One region of the Clostridium sp. 19966 genome, then DNA from elsewhere that is predicted to be linked to it. Evidence: predicted binding sites of a transcription regulator. Region 1 holds the regulator's gene; the other holds the start of a gene.
The links. The regulator LexA, encoded in region 1, represses DNA repair genes until DNA is damaged. The targets are predictions, from matches to a motif close to CNAACANNTGTTNG.
Positions count from the first base shown of each region.

Region 1 (11,148 bases):
CGGAACAGGTCTATATATAGACTCTTTAATTTGCAACTATAATTTTACGGATGCAAATAAAGATGAAAATTATCGACTTTATTTAGAAAACTTGGCTAATGAAAAAGGAGCTGAGTATATATTCCATATGCTTCAAGCTGTAGATTTTGAGGCTAGCTTAAAAATTCATAAAAATAATGTAAAACGAGTTATAAGAGCATTAGAAGTATATAAGCTAACCGGCAAGCCTTTTAGCCAGTTTGAAATTGATGAATCAGCTAAATATGATATACCTTATGATGTGTTGTATTTTGTACTTACAATGAAAAGAGAAGCCTTATATAATCGCATAAATTATAGAGTAGATAAAATGCTGGAATTGGGACTTATTGAAGAGGTTAAGCAATTGAAATCTTTCAATTGCAATGCAGATATGCAATCCATGAAAGGTATAGGATATAAAGAAATATTATATTATTTAGATGATAAATATACGCTTGAAGAAGCCATTGAATCTATAAAAAAGGGCAGCAGAAACTATGCAAAAAGGCAGCTTACTTGGTTTAGAAAAGATAGCAGAGTTCATTGGATAGAAAAAGAAAATTTTCGTTCTGATAATGATATTCTTACTTACATGATAAATTTAATAAAAAAATAATTCATATATTAAAAGGATTTTTTATAATTATATAGAATTAATAAAAAAAGAGGTATTTGGAGGGATAACATAATGAATAAAACAACTAACAATTTGCAAGATATTTTTTTAAATAATGCTAGAAAGAATAAAATAGTAGTGACAATCCATCTAGTGAATGGATTTCAATTAAAAGGCTTTGTAAAAGGTTTTGATAATTTTATTGTGGTTTTAGATAATGATGGTAAGCAGATGATGATATATAAGCATGCTATATCTACAATCACTCCAGGAAGAAACATACTTTTTAACAATACAAACGAAGATGAAAATATAGAATAATAAAAAAGAATAGGCTGTAATTGCCTATTCTTTTTTTATATGCTAATATTGTTACGGAGGTATGTGAACATGAATATTAACACTAAAGATTTTTTAAAAAGCAAATATAAAATAAAAAATGAAATCATAGAACTTATTGAGAGAGCAGAAAAAGAAGTAGCTGAAGAATTTGAATACTATGATGATATAAAGCAACTAAATCAATTAAAAGTATTAGCAGCTTTTCAAGATGAAAGAATAAGTGAATCACACTTTACTAATAGCACTGGCTATGGCTATGGAGATATAGGTAGAGACTCTTTAGATAAGGTCTTTGCTCAAGTCTTTAATACAGAAAGCGCACTAGTTAGACCTCATTTTGTTAATGGTACTCATGCTATAGGAACGGCTCTATTTGGTAATTTAAGACCTGGCGATACTCTACTGACTATAGGAGGATTACCTTATGATACATTACATAATATAATAGGAATTAGCGATAAAGAAAAGCTTGGTTCTCTAAGAGAATACGGAGTTAAATATAAGCAAATTAATTTATTAAATGATACTTTTCAATTAGATAAAATAAAGTTTGAATTATTAAACGATTCATCGATAAGACTAATTCATATTCAGAGATCTACTGGTTACGGATGGAGAAAATCATTTTCAATAGATCAAATAGAAGGAGTCATAAAATTTATAAAATCTATAAGAAATGATGTTATTTGTTTCGTAGATAATTGTTATGGAGAATTCATAGATATAAAAGAACCTACAGATGTAGGTGCAGATTTAATGGCCGGATCATTAATAAAAAATGCTGGAGGAGGTCTGGCTCCTACAGGTGGATATATTGTAGGAAAGAAAGAATTTGTTGAACAAGCATCCTATAGATTGACTGTTCCCGGAATAGGAGGGGAGTGTGGTTCAACTTTTGGAGTTATGAGACAGCTTTTCCAAGGGTTATTTTTAGCTCCTCATATATCTATAGAAGCTGTAAAAGGGGCTGTGCTGTGCGCTAAACTCTTTGAGTTAGCAGGGTTTGAGGTGTTGCCTAAATACAATGATAGGCGAAGCGACATAATTCAAGCTATAAAATTTAACGATAAAAATAAACTGATAAATTTTTGCAAGGGTATTCAGAAGGGATCGCCTATAGACTCTTTTGTAGAATGTGAACCTTGGGATATGCCAGGGTACAATGATCAAGTAATAATGGCTGCTGGCGCTTTTGTGCAAGGAGCCTCCATAGAATTATCTGCCGATGCTCCAATAAGAGAACCTTATATAGCATATTTACAAGGTGGATTAACTCTAGAACATGTAAAAATAGGGTTGATGATTGCTTTAAATAATATACTTTAATCAAAAAAGAAAGCTGCAGTAGTTTACTCAGCTTTCTTTTTGTTAATATGCTCTATAAAGACCAACAAGCCTTCCAAGAATTTTACAATCTTTAACAATTATAGGATCCAAATCTTTGTTTTCAGGTTGAAGCCTTATATGGTCTTTTTCTTTATAAAAAGTTTTTATTGTTGCTTCATTATCAATGAGAGCTACTACTATATCTCCATTATCAGCAATATCTGTTTTTTCTATTATCGCCATATCTCCATCTAAAATACCAGCTTCTATCATACTAACACCTTTAACATTTAGTATAAATAATTGATTATTATTTTTTACATAATTTAAAGGTATGCTGAAAGTATCTTCTATATTTTCAAAGGCTAAAATAGGCATACCAGCAGTTACTTTGCCTACAATAGGTATATTTATCATTTCTCTTTTACTGTTTGCTAATTCCGTTATCTCTAAAGCTCTTGGTTTAGTAGGATCTCTTCTGATTAAACCTTTCTTTTCTAATCTTTTTAAATGACCGTGAACAGTTGAAGTTGACTTAAGTTCTACTGCTTCACATATTTCTCTCACTGAAGGTGGATATCCCTTATCTTCGGTATATTTTTTTAAAAAATCGTATACTTCTTTTTGCTTAGTATTTCGTTCAGTCATAGTAATACACCTCTCAATCATAAATTAATTATAACATTATTTATATCAAATATCAAACTTACGTTCTATTATTTATTTTTCTATTGAAATTTAGTTCTTATTTCATTATACTATTGTAAGTGTAGGATATTATAAATTAATTTTATAATATATAATATTGTAAAAGGAGATACTTTTATGAGTAAAATGTGTTTATTTAATTCAAATAAATTATGTAATGACTGCGGTGAATGTAATATCTGTGATTTAGATAGCAGCAAAATTTGTGATAATTGTGGTAAATGTTTAGAAGAAAATAATGATGATTACAGAGAAGTTATAGTAGACAGTATAGAAGAAGATACTATGCAAGAGGAACTCGTTTTAGACGTAAGGGATGAGTTCGATGATAACTCTGATCCTGTAGAATATATAGAAGATGTAACTGGCTTAGGCGAAACCCTAGAAGATAAAGACAATGCTATTTTTGAAGAGTTATTTCCTGGATTTTTTATATCAAAGCATTTAAAGAAAAGCGATATATAAATCACACAATTAGAATTATAGAGCTTAAGAAATCAAAAGCCTTAAGCTCTATAATTCTACTACATATCATTTAAAGGGTTTGAATTTACAGCCTGTCTCAATTTATCATCATCAACATGAGTATAAATTTGTGTAGTGGATATATTTTCATGGCCTAAAATCATCTGAAGGCTTCTTATATCAACTTTTCCGTGCTTATACATAAGTGTAGCTGCAGTGTGTCTTAACTTATGCGGAGTATATTTTTGCTCATCCAATCCTGCTTCTCCAATATATTTTTTAACAATTCTTTCAACCGTTCTTTTATTAATTCTGCATTTCCTTTCGGAGACAAATAAGGCATCTTTGTGTTGAGAAGGAATTTGCGTTTGCTTTTTGCTTCTTTCTATTATGTAATTATTTAAAGCACTAATACAGGAATTATTTAAATATACAGTTCTTTCTTTATTTCCTTTACCTATTATAGTTAAAGTATCTCCTTTTATATTGCTAATATTGATACCGCACAATTCAGATAAACGCATTCCACAATTTAAAAACAATGTTATAATGCAATAATCTCTAACATAATTGGAATCTGTTTTATCCATTTTAGTAAGTAAAGCTTTGCTTTCATCCAAGGTTAAATATATAGGATGTCTTTTTTGAATTTTGGGGGATTCTAATTCAAGGGTAGGGTTTTCATCTAAAAATTTAGCCTTTCCATATAAATATTTGTAGAATGATTTCAAAGTAGCTACTTTTCTAGCTCTAGCATATGTACCATTGTTTCTATAATTTTCAGCAAAAGAAAGAAACGCAAATAAATCAGCTAATTTAATTTTCTTTATAAAATTATCATCTATATCGTTAATTTCTATTTCTTCAAATTCTAAATTTTTGTCTGCTAAACCCTTGTATATTTTCATAAACCTAAAAAAGGTAAGCAAGTCTACCTTATATGCATTTATAGTATTGGGAGACTTTCCTTTTATAGTTGATAAATAATTTACAAACTCTATAACTCTTTCAGGAAACCTTGTATCAGATATAATATTAAAATCATATTTCATACTTATACCAAACCTCCATAGGGGATAATTAAAGTTTTATGAGCATCAATAAACGCTTCTATGTTAATTATAGCATAAATTCCATACTTTTTTCAACCACATGTCGCTAAATGGTTATTTAGCGACGTATATTTAAGGTAAAATAGATCATATTTCTTTAAGTTTTATTGCTTTTGCAGCTATAATCCCAATTCCCTTTTATAAAATTTAATAAACAAATCATCAAATTATATTTGTTGTCGTAAAAAAATTATTAAAACAAATAATGTTGAATATCTGCTAAAGCGCGTTTTTACTTTATATATAGTAATTGTCGTTTATTAAGCTATTTATGCAGAAAATTTCTTTTTTCATTTTTGCTGATTTATTTTGCATTTATAACTTATGTATATTTATACCATTATTTCCCATCCACAGATTGAGTATAATTACGAAAATTATATATATAAACATTTTAATCCCAATTTGTGGATATATATCTTTTATAATTTTTTATAAAAAAATAGAATTCTCTTATACAAGAGAATTCTATTTTTAATAATTTTATTTTTTATAAATTAATTTCAGCATGAACGCCGATTATATCTTTATTAGATTCCAATATAGGTTTTACACACTCATTAACAAAATCGTCAACCTGAGAAGGAGCTCTCCCTACAAATTCAGAAGGATCAATGATATCAAGAATTTCTTTTTCACTCATATTGAAACCTTCATCATTAATAATTCGTTCTATCAAATCATTGTTTTTGCCTTCTTGTTTAACTCTAGAAGCAGCAGCCATAGAATGTATTCTAATTCTTTCATGTAATTCCTGTCTATCCCCACCTTTTTTAACTGCTTCCATAAGTATATTCTCAGTAGCCATAAAAGGTAATTCATTTTTTACATGAGACTCTATAACTTTCTCATAGACAACCATATTTTCTGATATATTTAAATATAAATTTAACACTCCATCCAAAGCTAAAAAGGCTTCAGAAACAGATAATCTCTTATTGGCAGAATCATCCAATGTTCTTTCAAACCATTGAGTTGAAGCTGTTATGGCTGGATTCATTGCATCAACTATAACATATCTAGATAAAGCGCTTATTCTTTCAGATCTCATAGGGTTTCTCTTATAAGCCATAGCTGATGAGCCAATTTGATTTTTTTCGAAGGGTTCTTCTACTTCCTTCATGTTTTGTAGCAGCCTTAAATCATTGCTAAATTTATATGCACTCTGAGCTATTTCTGATAAAGTATTTAAAACTATTGAATCAAGTTTCCTTGGATACGTTTGACCTGTAACCATATAAGAAGCTTCAAATCCCATGCTCTTGCATACCATTTGATCAAGTCTTTTTACCTTATCCTCGTCATCGTTAAATAGATTCATAAAACTAGCTTGAGTACCCGTAGTTCCTTTAACGCCTAATAATTTAATATTGCTTATAGCAAAATCTAGATTTTCTAAATCCATGGTAAGATCTTGAATCCATAAGCACGCCCTTTTTCCAACAGTTGTTAATTGAGCAGGTTGCAAATGAGTAAATCCAAGAGTAGGCATTTTTTTATATTTTACAGCAAATTTAGTAAGAGCAGCTATAACATTAATTAGTTTTTTTCTTATCAGCAATAAAGCTTCTTTTATAATTATTATATCTGTATTATCGCCTACATAACAGCTTGTTGCTCCTAAATGAATTATTCCTTTAGCAGATGGACATTGAAGTCCATAGGCATATACATGACTCATAACATCATGTCTAACTTCTTTTTCTTTCTTTTCAGCATCTTCGTAATTTATATTCTCAGCATTAGCTTTAAGTTCATTAATTTGCTCAGCTGTTATATTCAGCCCCAAATCCTTTTCGTTTTCTGCTAAAGCTATCCAAAGTTTTCTCCAAGTCCTAAACTTCATATCATCTGAAAATATATAACTCATTTCTTTTGAAGCATATCTAGCATTAAGCGGTGTATTGTATAAATCTCTCATTTTTAGCCTCCTTAAATGATCTTTAATATTAGTATTTAATAATTTAAAATAAAATTCTTTTTCTGTAAAGTACTCAGTTCTATATGCAATTATAGATAATATAATTCTATTATAATAATCTTATTTAATACTGTAGGAGGTTAATAAATATGTATAAATTAAGCCTGCCAGACAAGATTACTATTATATTGGTGCTGATTGGCGCATTAAATTGGGGTTTTATTGGAATAGGCAACAATGATTTCAATATAGTTGCACAGATTGCAAATGCTTTCGGATTTGCTTCTTCTGTTGTAGAAAGAATAATTTATTTAGTAATTGGCCTATCAGCATTAAATGTAATATATCTGCTTTACATATTAAAGCATAATAAATTTAATTAAACCACCAACATAACAAAGAGGGGACCAAAAGGTTCCCTCTAATTAATTATTCTTCTAAAGAATCAACAAGTTTTATTAATTCTTCTACAGCTAAGGTTTCATCATCTCCTGAAGCTGTAATCGTTATGTTTGAATTTCTAGATACTCCTAGGGATAAAACACCTATAAGGCTTTTGACATTAGCCTTTTTTCCATTATACTCAACTGTTATGTCTGATTTGAATGATGACGCTTTTTTAACTAAAAGAGTTGCCGGTCTAGCATGTAACCCGGTAGCACTCTTTACACATACTTCCTTACTTACCATGTAAATTCCTCCCTATTTTAATGTTACAGTCATAAATGTGTCTTTAGCTTTATTAGTTTTAAAATTTATATCAATAGTTTCTATGATTTCGGAGTTAGTAATTACTAACGGAGTAACTGTTGATGCTTGCATTTCAACAAACTCTCTATCAAAAAACAGAATCTTATCTCCAGCTTTTACTTTTTCTCCAACTTTTACATAAGAAGCAAAACCTCTTCCTTCCAATTTAACCGAATCAATACCTACATGTATTAATAATTGAAGATTGTCCTCGGTTTTGATTCCAATTGCATGCTTTGCATCATATACAAGAGTTATTTCTCCATCAACTGGTGAATAAACAAAATTACCTTTAGGTCTTATAGCAGCACCATCCCCCATTATCTTTTTATTAAAAAGATAATCGTTTACCTCTGTTAAGGCTAACACTTCGCCATCAATTGGTAAAAGTAGTTTAACTTGTTTTCCCATAGCATAATCACCCTTTACTAAAAATTACTTCTTAATTAATAATATATCACGATTTTTCTAATATTAAAATGTTTTAATATTAAATGACTATTTTTTTTATAAATTTCTCTATTCTATCCAATCCGTTTTTTATGTTATCCATAGAAGTTGCATAGGATAACCTTATGTAATCGTCAGCTCCAAATGCAGCACCAGGTACTACAGCAACTTTTGCTTCTTCTAAAAGTACACTAGAAAAAATAGTAGAATTTAAGATAGATTCTCCATTTATATATTTACCATATAAGTCTTTAACTTTTAGCATAACATAAAAAGCACCCTCCGGCCTTACACATGTTACATATGGGATAGCTTTAATTCTGTCAACCATATAATCACGTCTAGCATTAAATTGTTCTTTCATATATGCTATAGTATCTTGCGGACCAGACAGAGCTTCAACAGAAGCGTACTGAGTTATGGAATTAACATTCGATGTTGTATGGCTTTGGATGCTTCCCATTAGCTTTATAATTTCTTTTGCACCTGCTGCATATCCAATTCTCCATCCAGTCATAGAATATGTTTTTGAAAATCCATTTATAACTACAGTCCTATTATACGCATCTTGAGATAAAGATGCAATACTTATATGGGTAGAATCTCCATATATTAATTTTTCATATATCTCATCAGAAATAATAATAAGATTATATTTTTCTGCAAAGCTTGCAATCATTTCTAACTCTTTTTTACTATAAACTGCACCAGTTGGATTATTAGGACTATTAATTATTATAGCTTTAGTTTTACTAGTAACAGCTGCTTCTAGATTATCAAGTTTGTATTTAAAACTATCTTTCTCATCAGTATCTACATATACTGGAACTCCTCCATATAATGAAATAAGTTCAGGATACGTAACCCAGCAAGGCTTATTTATTATTATCTCATCATCCTTATTTAGTATTGCTTGAAAAACATTAGATAGACATTGCTTTGCGCCAGTAGAAACTATTATTTGCGATGTGCCATAATCTAAATTGTTATCTCTTTTAAATTTCTTTACTATTTCCTGTTTTAATTCTATTATGCCCGAAGATGGCGTATATTTAGTAAATCCATTATCCATAGCTGATTTAGCAGCTTCTATTATATTCTGCGGTGTATTAAAATCAGGTTCACCTGCTCCAAAACTAATAACATCAATACCATTCTTTTTCATTTCATTAGCTTTTGCAGTAATTTCTAAGGTTATTGACGGTTGCAACTTAGAGGCAAGATTAGAAAATTCCATTTTTCACCCTCCAATATAGATTAAACTAGAAGTTAATATGTACTTTATTAAATAATTACATATAAAATATATCATTAATAAGCTATATTGTAAATATATTATTAATGATATATAGGTTAACTAAATAAAAAAAACAGACCATTAAGGTCCGTTATTTATCTTGGCTGAATTATGAACTTAATAGCAGTTCGCTCTTCTCCTTCTATCACAATATCTGCAAATGCAGGAACACATATCAAATCTATTCCAGTAGGAGCAACAAAGCCACGTGCTATAGCTATTGCTTTTACAGCCTGATTTATAGCACCAGCTCCTATAGCTTGTATCTCAACTTCACCCTTCTCTCTAAAAACACCTGCTAAAGCACCTGCTACAGAATTTGGGCTAGATTTTGCAGAAACCTTTAATACTTCCATATTTGTACCTCCTTAATTACTATATAGAAAAGTAAATCTATTATATATTTCTACAAATTATTAAAAACTCCTTTTAAACTTTGTAAAAAATATATTTTTTTACAAAATTTAAAAAGGAGTTTTGTTTTCAAACTTATCTTATTTATTTTGCATAGTCAATAGCTCGGGTCTCTCTTATAATATTAACTTTTATTTGGCCAGGATATTCTAATTCATTTTCTATCTTCTTAACTAAATTCCTTGCCATTTCGATTGCCCCTGCATCATCAATTTGATCTGGTTTAACCATAATTCTAATTTCTCTTCCTGCTTGGATGGCATATGACTTTTCTACGCCTTCATATGAATTTGCAATCTCTTCGAGTTTTTCTAATCTTTTAATATATGCTTCTAAAGTCTCTCTTCTTGCACCTGGTCTAGCTGCAGATATAGCATCAGCTGCTTGAACTAATATAGCTTCTAAGCTCTGCATCTCTACATCACCATGATGAGCAGCTATAGCATTTACCACTATAGGAGTTTCATGATACTTTTTAGCAATATCACCACCAATAAGAGCATGTGGTCCTTCAATTTCATGATCTACTGCTTTTCCTATATCATGTAAAAGCCCCGCACGTTTTGCAATGGTGGAATCTAAACCAAGTTCACTAGCCATAAGTCCTGCTAAATATGCTACTTCTAAAGAATGTTTTAAAACGTTTTGACCATAACTTGTTCTGTACTTTAATCTTCCCAAAAGCTTTGTAAGCTCTTGGTGCAATCCATGTACTCCAGTTTCAAAGGTTGCTTGCTCTCCTTCTTCTTTTATGTCATTTTCAACTTCTTTTTTAGCTCTATCAACCATTTCTTCAATTCTAGCTGGATGAATTCTTCCATCAATTATTAACTTTTCAAGAGCTATTCTTGCTACTTCTCTTCTAATAGGATCAAAGCTTGAAAGTATAACAGCTTCAGGAGTATCATCTATTATTAAATCAACGCCTGTTAATGTTTCCAATGTTCTTATGTTTCTACCTTCTCTGCCTATTATCCTACCTTTCATTTCGTCATTAGGTAAAGCAACCACATGTACCGTTGATTCAGACACATGATCTGCCGCACATCTTTGAATGGCTGTAGTTATTATGTCTCTAGCTTTTTTGTCACATTCTTCTTTGGTTTTGGTTTCAAATTCCTTTATCATTACAGCAGAATCATGCTTCAATTCAGCATTTAACTCTTCCAAAAGAAGTTGTTTAGCTTCCTCAGAGCTAAGCCCTGATATTTTCTCTAATTCTTCTCTTTGCTTTGTATAGATTTCATTTACACTTTGCTGAAGAGTTTCAACCTCTTGAAGCTTATGGTTAATAGTTTCTTCTCTTTTTTCAAGCATATCGCTTTTCTTATCCAAGGATTCTTCTCTTTGTAAAATTCTTCTTTCTAATCTTTGAATTTCACTTCTTCTTTCCCTTGATTCTTTTTCAAAGTCAGTTCTTAATTTGTGAACCTCTTCTTTAGCTTCTAAAACTGCTTCCTTTTTAGTGGAATCCGCTTCTCTTTTAGCAGATTCCAAAACCTTAGCAGCTTCTTCTTGAACTCTAATGATATTTTTTTCAACTAAACTTTTCCTTACTAAGTACACAGCAAACAAAGCTGCTGATACTATAATAAATATTAATATGCCCATACCGATTTCAAATTCCATACGAACACCTCCTTTGCTTTTTTGCGTAAATTTTAGCAATCAATTATGAAAGCTAGAAAAGGTGTCATATATAACATCGATAATATTTTACTATGAT
Region 1 covers NZ_JACTOJ010000005.1:150,948-162,095, forward strand. Annotated here, with positions in the region: gene miaA (tRNA (adenosine(37)-N6)-dimethylallyltransferase MiaA) at 1-637, shown strand, start outside; gene hfq (RNA chaperone Hfq) at 710-958, shown strand; gene IAI10_RS06995 (methionine gamma-lyase family protein) at 1,028-2,305, shown strand; gene lexA (transcriptional repressor LexA) at 2,348-2,953, opposite strand; gene IAI10_RS07005 (hypothetical protein) at 3,131-3,478, shown strand; gene IAI10_RS07010 (tyrosine recombinase XerC) at 3,538-4,530, opposite strand; gene purB (adenylosuccinate lyase) at 5,081-6,511, opposite strand; gene IAI10_RS07020 (DUF378 domain-containing protein) at 6,661-6,894, shown strand; gene IAI10_RS07025 (HPr family phosphocarrier protein) at 6,941-7,201, opposite strand; gene IAI10_RS07030 (PTS glucose transporter subunit IIA) at 7,214-7,672, opposite strand; gene IAI10_RS07035 (pyridoxal phosphate-dependent aminotransferase) at 7,752-8,948, opposite strand; gene IAI10_RS07040 (stage V sporulation protein S) at 9,104-9,364, opposite strand; gene rny (ribonuclease Y) at 9,507-11,051, opposite strand.

Region 2 (11,148 bases), on a different contig from region 1:
ACTACTTCAAAAGATTTCATCACTATCATTAAGCAAATAGAGGAATTTTTAATAGCTTATGATGTACCCGAGAAAAAATTAACAATTTACGAAAAGATCGCTGATATATTCAAAAAAGATAGAATTTACGATAAGAGCTACATTTATTATGTAAAGGCTTATGAAAATTACAATAAATTTTTTACTGATATTGTTTTATTTAATCTGCTGCAAAAAATGGGTACAGTTTGTATTTCTCTATCCAAGTATAGAGAAGCCTTAGATTTTAATAATAAGGCACTAGCGATTCCTAAAGCAATCATTCCTGAATCTTTATCCTACAAAGCTTGGTTTAATAATGCTTTGGCCTACAAAAAACTTAAGGAATATGATAATTGCATAAAAGAAATTCATAATATAGAAGCTAGATTTAAAAATTTAACTAAGCAAAATAAATTTAAGCTTAATGTATTAAAGGCTAATTGCTTTAATGGAAAAAAATCTTATAAAAGTGCATTAGAATTATACAAATTCTTATTAGATTCTGAAGAGAGTGAAGCCCACGAAAATATAGCTCTAGTTACAAACAATATAGTGAATATCTATACAAATTTAAACGATATAGAAAATACTAAAAACTATATGCACAAGCTAATTTATTTAATAGATGCTTTTAATGATTCCATTGACAGCGAGTATCTATGCAATATATACAACCAGATAGGTGAAACGTCCAAAATAATAGGAAATATAGATTTAGCTAAAAAATATTATAGACTATCAATAAATGCGTGTAAAAAATTCAATAACACTGGACTTATACTGGAGCCTATGGACGACTTTCTATCCATACTAATAAATGAAGATGATTTTTCAGAGATAAATAAAATTAAAAATGAAATTTTAGAATTAATAAAATCTGAGACAATCTCTTCCACTAATATGATAATACTCAAACTTATAAATTATTATAATGATGCTGGTAAGCCGGATATTATACAAGAATTGTTAAAGCCTTTGTTAAATGAAAAGTAATTAATAAACTTTTTAAGTTAACTGCTTCTTTTTAGTTTATATTTTTTAAGACATGAAAACATTTTAGCTTTCATGTCTCGCTGGTGAACTACCACGGTTTATAGAAGATGTGATAATTTCTCGCTTTCAGTCAAAACATATCCTTTTATAAAAACGGAGATTTCGGATATCCCTCTCTATACTTTCCTCTAGTCTGCATACCCCCGATGCCTTTAAGTCCAGTAATAGTATTATCCAGCACTTCTTGTATTGGCACTATATTTTCTATATTAGTATAGGCTACTTTTTCACACACAAACACAGGATCTAAACAATGTATTAAAACGCGGCTTGGGGAACTGGCAAAGTTTGCCCCTGCATCTAATATTTTTTCATAACAGGATTGGCACGCTCCTGCAAATATAACCAATTCATCATAGCTTCCCTGCAATTCTCTGAGCACCTTCACTGCCTCAACAAAAAATTGAGAATTTCTATAGTTATTAAGATCACCATAGTCCTTTGCATCCTTTAATATGCTGTCATGTCCAGTGAGCACTACTATATCTGGTTTAACCTCTTTAACTATATCCAATATTTTTTTAGGTTGGTCGTATTCTGGAATAACTTTACCAACAGCCTCTATAGATAATTGCTTATACGCATTTAAGCAATTTTGTAAATACTCCGAATCTCCATCTATATGAAGAACCTTTCCAGGTCTTCCAAACATTAATTCTTTAGATGTAGTACTATGTTTACTAGCTTTTGTTTTTACATTTCTATATCCATCATGCCTGGAACTTAATATTTTTTTTATTGCAATATTAACTTTCTTATTTAAAGCTTCGTCATTTCTATTATGATAATTTTCCTTAACAGGCTCCAAATCTTCTGGTGGAGAGTCTGCTATAAGTCGCAAATTTAAACCTTTTATAACAAACTGCTTACCCTTTCTTGTGTCCTTAATATCGATTATTCTAAAGGTAATGTCCTTTCCATAGGATTTTCTTACCACTGTATCTCCTATATCCAACCTCTCATCTCCACAAATATTGCTTGAATTAAAGAAATTTCCTCATTACATAATATGTATCTTCCATACTTATGTGCAATAAATAATAGGGACGGCTCACAAAATTGATAAGACTATCAATTTTTGTGAACCGTCCCCTATTACTCAAGATATGTCTTTCTAAATTCATCTATAAAATTCAAATATATCTCCTGTTCTTCCGTTAATTCATCAATTTTTTTGGTAAATGTGTTTTGTCCCCAATTAACTTCATTGTAATAAAACCTATTGGAAAGTCTCCAAAACCTTTGAGGAAAAAGCAAAAAAGCGTATAATACCTTATATTCCTCTTCTTTTATAGGATATATCTTATCATAGGCATCCAAAAGGAGCCTGCAGGTTTTTATATCCCATTTACAGCGTTTAAGTACCTTTATCATGAAATTAGATATATCATAAGTTCTTATTTCTCTTTTGCAATAATCAAAATCAATTATGTTCACTCTGTTTTCTTGATCAATAATTATATTATGATAGGTATAGTCATGATGACAAAAATTTTTCTCCTGCTCCGATATTTCACAAAGTTCCATATACTTTGAATCTTCAAGAGCCCCAAGAGCTTTTTTTCCCATATCCTTATAAAATTGAATTTCTTTAATATATTTCAAATCAAAAGTAGTTTTTGACGTTTTTTTTCGCGCCATCTCCCTCATTTTATCAAAGGATTTAATTCTCTTCTCCATAAGATGCGGCCATCGTCCCAAATCAGTTTTTAATTTACTGTTTTCAGGAGGCTCATATCCTTTGGATGCCAAGTGAAGCAAGGCTAAGTTTTCCGAAGCTGCCACCAAATCTTCTTCTTTTTGAAAATCACATTCTCTTCCGTCTATCCATGTGGATAAAGTATATATATCTTCATTTACCAAAGCATAAGGCAATCCTTCCGTATTAAGATAATATTTATCCACATTGGTATATCCATTTTTGATGAGATGTTCTTTAGCTCCATAAACAAACAGCAGCTTTTGAACTCCATAATTTATTTTCTTAAGGCACCTTAGCCCGCTATCCGTCTTTAAATAATACACTCCCTTATTAGGTCTGATACTTTCGATTTTAATATTAAATTGTCTTTCTATTTCAAATTCTCTCATCATACCACCAATCACCTCCCATATAATTTATATGTTAAATAATTAATATTTAATACAAATTCTATATAACACTTTTGCTTTACTGTTAATATAATGGATTATGACTATTACGAAAGGATTAACCAGTATGAAAATCGGCATTGATGGAAGAGCAGCCAAATGGTATAGAGGTACAGGTATAGGAAACTATACTTATCAAATAATAAATTCGATAAACAATTTGGATAACTCTGATGATTTTCTTATGTTTATGCCAGAAAATTGTGATACAGATATAAAATTTAATAAAAACTTTTCTGTAAGAAATATAAGTGAAAGACCAAGTACAAATTTCTGGAATGAAATAAATATACCCAATATTCTTCAAGATAATGAAGTAGAAATATATCACGTTCCTCAAAACGGAATAGGTCTCCCCTTGGAGAAAACTTGTAAGATGATAATCACCCTGCATGATATCATACCATACAAAATGCCAGAAACAGTTGGTCCAAACTATTTAAAAATTTTTACTGAGCAGCTTCCTTATCTGATTCCAAAATGTGATGGAATTATAACTGTTTCAAATTATTCTAAGGATGACATCGTAAAATATTTTAACTTTCCAAAGGAAAAAATATACGTCACTCATTTAGCACCTGAAAAGATATATAATCCTAGAAACAAAATAGAAAGTAAAAAAATTCTTGAGAAATACTATGGTATATTAGGAGATTATATATTATATGTAGGCGGATTTAGCCCAAGAAAAAATATAATAGGTCTCATAGAAGCATTTTCAAAATTAAATGCTATCTATGATAATCGATTAAAACTCGTCATAGCCGGTAGAAAAGGAATATCCTATGATATATATAAGAAAAAAGCTGAAGAACTTAATCTTGATAATTTAGTTATATTTCCGGGCTTTATCCCTATAGAGCATATGCCATACTTGTACTGTGGCTCCGAATTATTTGTTTATCCCTCATTTTACGAAGGTTTTGGTCTTCCGCCTGTGGAAGCAATGGCCTGCAAGGTTCCTGTGATAGCTTCCAATACCACATCTCTGCCTGAAATATTAATGGACAGTGCACTGCTTATAGATCCTTATAATCCTTACGAACTTTATCAAGCCATGTTAAAAGTTCTTGAGGATAGCAAACTTAGACATAATCTTATATCAAAAGGTTTTTTACGAGCTTCTCAATTATCCTGGAATGAAACTTCTGCAAAAACCTTAGAAGCTTATAAGCAGGTAGTAAATAATTAATCTATATTTTTTATTTGCTCTTTTTTAACTCAGTGTTGATTTTTGCACTGAGTTAAAACTTATATGATAAATTCTATTCACAGGCGAACTTACGTTTGCTATAATATATCTATACCAAAAAGAAATTTAAGGAAGTGATATTTTGGAAGTTTTAGATAAACTGCGCATTCTTGCTGATAGTGCAAAATATGATGTATCCTGCAGCTCCAGCGGAAGCAATAGAAAAAACACAGCCGGTGGACTTGGTAATGCAGCTGAAGCAGGCATATGTCACAGTTTTTCTGCAGACGGAAGATGTATTTCACTGCTTAAAATATTGCTAACTAATTACTGCATTTATAACTGTGCATACTGCATAAACAGAGCTACAAATGATATCCCCAGAGCAGCTTTTACTCCTGAGGAAGTAATCAATCTTACTATGAATTTTTACAGAAGAAATTACATAGAAGGACTTTTTTTAAGTTCTGCAGTGTTTAAAACTCCTGATTATACCATGGAACTTTTGATAAGAGTAATCAAAGAATTAAGAACCATACATAAATTCAACGGATATATACATGTAAAAGCTATTCCGGGAGCAGATGAAAAATTAATAAAGCTTGCAGGTATGTATGCGGATAGAATGAGCGTAAATATAGAACTTCCTTCCTCTGCAGGCTTAAAAATTCTCGCTCCTCAAAAGAATAAGGAAAGCATTCTAAAGCCAATGCAGCTTATTCACGGAGGCATAGTTGAAAATCAATATGAAAAAAGCTTTGGAAAACCTTCAAATTTATTTGTACCAGGAGGGCAAAGCACTCAGCTTATAGTAGGTGCTACAGGAGACAGCGACAGAAAGATCTTATCCCTTTCTCAAGGCCTGTATGATAAATTTAAGCTTAAAAGAGTCTACTATTCAGCTTATGTTCCCGTAGCAAAAGGCCCAAATCTTCCAGCTCTAGCCCATCCACCGCTATTAAGGGAACACAGGCTATATCAGGCAGATTGGCTCCTAAGATTTTATGGTTTTAATGCTTCAGAGCTGTTAACAGATAAAAATCCTAATTTGGACACTAAGTTTGATCCTAAGACCTTTTGGGCTCTTACTAACATAGACAAATTTCCTGTAGAGATAAATAAAGCTCCTTATAATACTCTTCTTAGAGTGCCTGGAATAGGTGTGCGTTCCGCTCAAAGAATTATTTCCATAAGAAAAGTTCATAGACTAAGCTTTTCAGACCTAAAAAAAATAGGAGTGGTGCTAAAAAGAGCACAATATTTTATCCTGTGCAGCGGACGATATTATGGTGATGTTAGCTTTGATGACTCTTTAATTAAAAATAGACTTTTAGATAAATCCAAAGAATTCAAAACAATAAGCCAGCAGGAAAGCTTTGAACAACTGTCATTTTTTCCTTCTCTTCCTGCAATTGTAGGGAAAAATGATTTTTTCACTCGTATTCATGGTGAATTTTGAGGTGATGGCATTGAATTTTGTTTATTTATATGACGGAAGCTTTGATGGTTTTTTAACCTGTGTATATGAAAGTTATTATGGTGATAAAAAGCCTATAAAAATAACCTTAAAAACTTCCTTTATCCCTAATTTAATCGAAACTGTTATAGATGTTGAAACCTGCATTGAAAAAGCTTCTAAGGTATTTAATGCTATAGAAACAAAGATTGGCAGGGCTGCTTTAAAAAATATTTTCACAGTATATTTATCCGAGGCAGAAAACTTTGAAATGCTTCTTTTAAATTACATAAGACTTGGCTTTAGGCTTGGCTTTGAAATACATAATCATCTGCATAATGATATAGTGCTTCAGGTTGTTAAACTTTGCAGAAAAGTTAATAATGAAGCTCATCTTATGTGCGGATTTGTAAGATTTAAAGAGTTGCAAAACTCCATATATTATTCTGTTATAGAGCCTGATCATAATATTCTTACTCTCATTGCGCCTCATTTTTCTGAAAGATTAGCCAATGAAAAGTGGATTATTCATGATGTAAAAAGGGAATCAGCTGTACTATATGACACTAAGGAATGGATACTTACCCCTTTTTCAAAGGATGCTGCAAAAGAATTTTTTTCTGAGAGGGATGAATTCGAAGTGCTTTGGAGAACTTATTACAAGACCGTGGTCATAAAGGAAAGAACAAATCCTAGGCTTCAAAAGAGAATGATGCCGGCTAGATACTGGAAATATATAATCGAAACTTTGTAATTAGCCCCATATATGTAACTTAACTTATACATATGAAACATCATAATGTATAAGTTAATTTTCATATTTATTTCTCATTTATGATGCATTCCTGAAAACCCTTTAAAAAATCTTCCCTATCTTCCTTATATTCTAATTTTTTCTCAAACCTATCCAAAAACGTATCTTCATCCCATTCTTTTCTTCTGGAATAATAGTCTTTAGATATACTATAAAAATCTTCTGGGAATGCTAGCAGAGCCTTTAAAATGGCTAACTCCCTTATATCTAAGGAATTAGCACTTCTATATGCATTTATAATATCCTTGGTTTTGTCCATGTCAAAAGCAAAATTCTTAATAGCTTTGGTTATAAAATTGCACAAATCATGAACCTTTATATCTACTACTGCATAATCAAAATCAATAAAATATGCTAAATTATCTTTTATTAATATATTGTGATGTGCTAAATCATGATGACATATGGCTATCTTATCTTCTTCGCTGGAAATTTTAAAGTAAGGGGCTTCTTTTAATAGTTCTATGCTTTTTTCTACTTCATTTAAGTAGTAGCCTAGATTAGAGAGATACAATTTATCAAAATCATTTTTATATTCATGTAAGTTAGCTAAGTTTTTAAAAAATATTAATTCTTCATATTTACGTTTAAAATTATCTATGGTCTTACCAACCATATATCTTTCTGATATATGAGTTTTAAATCCTTCTGATGCTCTATGCATCTCTGCCATACCCTTTGCTGCAATGGCTACGTCAATAGGATTGGTGAATTCACATTCCCTAGCTTCTACTAAATCCAGCACACAATATAGTTCTCCATTCCAAACTGTAAAAATTTCACCTTCTTTTGTCCTCGTAAAACTCATAACTCTGTCAAAGCTTTTCCTGATATATTCTACTGCATCGTATATAAATTCTAATTTATCTCTAGAATACTCAACTTTTTTCAATATCTTTTTTCCTTTATCACTGAATATAAGGAATACGTTTCTCAGCGGCACAACATCGTTCACTTTTAAATCAAATCTATTGAAAAGATCAATATATAAATCATATCTGGACAAAAACTTTTTATCACTATACCTTATACTGTCAACTATTTTTGACACCACCTTTCTTTAAATAACGCTGATGCCATCTTTTTCTAAAGCTCTGTATATCTGAGCTTCATAATTTCTACCCTCCAGATTATTTTTATCCCTTCTGTACCTTTCAAAGCACCTCATAGTTTCTGAAGGAAATGATATCATCGCTAATATAAATTTCTCACTTTTACTATTTAGCTGTTCTAAATCGCAAAAATATCTAACAGATTCTTTTATATCGATATCATAGCCCCTTTTCTCAAGCTTTGATAAAAGATAAATTCCGTCAAATTCAACCATATTGAAGCAGCTTCTCTTTAGAGTTCTAACCCAAAGAGTATCTGTTTTAGTTAAATTATCGAACCAAGTATTTCCTAAGCATATCTCTATTCTTCTCATACTTCTGTCTATGATTTCGTAATAGGAGTTTTCATATATGGATTTAATACACTCTTCACCTTTGTCTAGGATTTTTTGGTAACTGCTAAGCAAAACTTTCTCAAAATTATTATTAGCTCCATTCTGAGATATTTTTTTTATATCCTTTTTCAGTTTCTTAATATATACCTTGTATTGTTCAACTTTTTTGCCTGTACAATTTTCCAATTTAAATGCAAAATATTCATCATACCCCATAGTTGCCTTATGAAATTCATTAATCACTCTAAGCTGGCTACATATGTCTTCAGCCGTATATACTTTTTCTTTATTTACCTCTTCATTCGTTTTAAGTACCATTATATTTAAGCTTCTTAAATATTCTTCATAATCCTTAAGAGGCATAATTTTCAATTAAAAATCACCTTCTCTACTTATATTTGAAGTGCATAAATTCTTCAATAAATTCTTGTTTATCATCACTGTCTTCTACTATTCTCAGTAACTTTTTTTCAAAAAAGTCTTCTTCCCACGGCTGTTTTTCCCAATAGTATTGTATGCCTACCTGCCAAAAATCCTGAGGGAATTCCATAAAAGACGCCATTATGGGTATCTCTTCTTCTGAAATTTCATGTACAAGTGAGTAAGCATCCAATATAAATTTAGCACCATCAATATCCCATTTTCCATTCTTCATTCTTCTTAGAAGCAAACTGGATAGATCATGAAGGTGAGAATCTAATATAACATAATCAAAATCAATTACATTTGCCTTACCTTCTATATCAATAAGTACATTATGATGAGCAAAATCATGGTGGCAAAAGCCTCTAAGATTAACTTCCTGCATCATTTTATTGTAGTATTGGCTATTTTCAATATGCTTTATGGCGCATTCCGCCCTAAACATTTCATTCTCTGCATTTTCCAAGTAAAGCTTGTCAAAATCTGTAAGCTCACTCTTTCTTTCTATTCTCCACTTAAAATCCAGTATTTCTTTTCTCCTCACATTAAAGGTTTCAGCCCACTTGAACCACCCTATTCTAGGCTTCATTTCCCTTTCTAACTGAAATCCTCTGCTTTTTACATGCAGCTCTGCTAAAATCTTCGCACTTCTTTCTATATCCACTGGATTATCGTAATTGCTCTCCCTTGCATTAATCCATGGAGTAAGGTATGCATAATAGTTTTCTAAACTTATATACTGCTGTCCATCCAAAGTTTCTATAATTGAAGGCACATTATTAAACCCATTTAAAATAAGATGATTTATAGCCTGCAATATAAACAAGAAATGTCCAAGTTCATATTTAATAACCTTCAGACAGTATTTATGTTCTTTATCACATATCTTATACACGTTCTTAATTTTTTTTATGGAATCTATGTGGATATCATACCTTTTTTCAACCTGGTATTTTAAAAAAGCTGTATCCAAAAGTCATACCTCCAAACTTTTATTCCTTTTTTATTATATGAATGAACTTTATCTTGTGAACCTAATAAATATAAATATAATTTTTTATTATATAGCACATTTTGTGTTCATTAATAATATGTATATTAGCATGAGGTATCAGCATTATAAGGAGAGAGAGGGTTATATGAGAATTGCTATAGATGCAAGAGGTATCAATTGGTATAGAGGTACTGGAATTGGAACCTATACTCAAAACCTGTTAAGTAATATGCTTAAATTATCTTACGATAATTATTTTCACATATATTGGTCCGGTGACAGCTATGATCCATTTTTTTCAGAGAATTCGAAAATAATAATGACCTCTAAAAGACATCACCGTTTTTTTCAGCAAAGTTATATTCCAAATAATTTATTAAAAGAAAATATAGATCTTTATCACGTGCCCCAAAACGGTATAGGGCTCTCAGACAGCATTAATTGTAAAAAAGTAATAACTGTACATGATCTTATCCCTTATATAATGCCTGAAACCGTTGGTAAAGGTTATCTTATGCAGTTTCTCAAAGAGGTTCCGCAGGTAATACAAAACTGTGATGCCATTATTACTGTATCAGAATGGTCAAAAAAGGATATTCTTAAATTTTTCCCTATAAATCCGGATAAAATATTTGTTACTCCTCTTGCCACAGATATGAAATATAAGAGCATGGATAAGAACTGGTGTAAATATATATTAGAAACTAAATTTAATATAACAACTCCCTACATTCTATATGTAGGAGGTTTTTCTCCAAGGAAAAATGTAAAATCACTGATAATGGCTTTTTCTAAAATTTATAATAATTTAGATAAAGAGCACTCTTTAGTAATAATAGGTTCCCTTAGAGATGAAGGTATTGTCTTAAAGGAACTAACGGAAAGCCTTGGTATTAGCTCTAAGGTAATTTTTACGGAGTTTGTAGAGGAAGATTATCTCCCTGTTCTTTACAATGCCGCTGAGGTTTTTGTATATCCTTCCCTGTATGAAGGATTTGGACTTCCTCTTTTAGAAGCTATGAGCTGCGGAGCTCCAGTTATTACATCCGATATTTCTTCCATCCCAGAAGTGGTTAATGATGCTGGAATTCTTATAAATCCATATGATAATTCTAATCTCATAGATGCACTGGGAAATGTATTATCCAATGAAACTCTAAGAAATGAGATGAGTGAGAAAGGATTAAAAAGAGCTTCTCAGTATTCCTGGAAGCTCACTGCTGATAAAACTCTTGAGAGCTACTCAAAAATTTTACAGGGTGATATCAATTAACATCACCCTGTTCATTAATTTTCTTATTTAAATCCTGAAGACTTGATTCCATATCTGCATTCTGATAAATAATTTTACTTTTTGCATCAAAAAGCATGGAACTGAAATATTCATAATCACCAAAGTACTTTATAGAGGTTTGTTCAGATGCCTCCTGCATCAAAAATCTCCACAGCTTTTTTTGTCCAAAATTATTGCTGGAAGAATTAAATGCCGGAAGATATCTGAAGTCATTTACTGAAGAAAGGTTGCCGGTTGTAGATAAAGCATTAATATTCACAGTGCTGTCGCTTACTATAAATTTTGCAAATTCTAAAGCCGCTG
Region 2 covers NZ_JACTOJ010000002.1:242,116-253,263, forward strand. Annotated here, with positions in the region: gene IAI10_RS03005 (helix-turn-helix transcriptional regulator) at 1-1,014, shown strand, start outside; gene yabG (sporulation peptidase YabG) at 1,160-2,029, opposite strand; gene IAI10_RS03015 (CotS family spore coat protein) at 2,170-3,168, opposite strand; gene IAI10_RS03020 (glycosyltransferase family 1 protein) at 3,293-4,417, shown strand; gene IAI10_RS03025 (putative DNA modification/repair radical SAM protein) at 4,560-5,876, shown strand; gene IAI10_RS03030 (TIGR03915 family putative DNA repair protein) at 5,887-6,627, shown strand; gene IAI10_RS03035 (CotS family spore coat protein) at 6,695-7,729, opposite strand; gene IAI10_RS03040 (spore coat protein) at 7,748-8,506, opposite strand; gene IAI10_RS03045 (CotS family spore coat protein) at 8,523-9,530, opposite strand; gene IAI10_RS03050 (glycosyltransferase family 1 protein) at 9,697-10,824, shown strand; gene IAI10_RS03055 (ABC transporter substrate-binding protein) at 10,817-11,148, opposite strand, start outside.
Region 2: IAI10_RS03025 (putative DNA modification/repair radical SAM protein) is a predicted target of LexA. The motif match lies at 4,502-4,515, and genes of this name have one in related genera.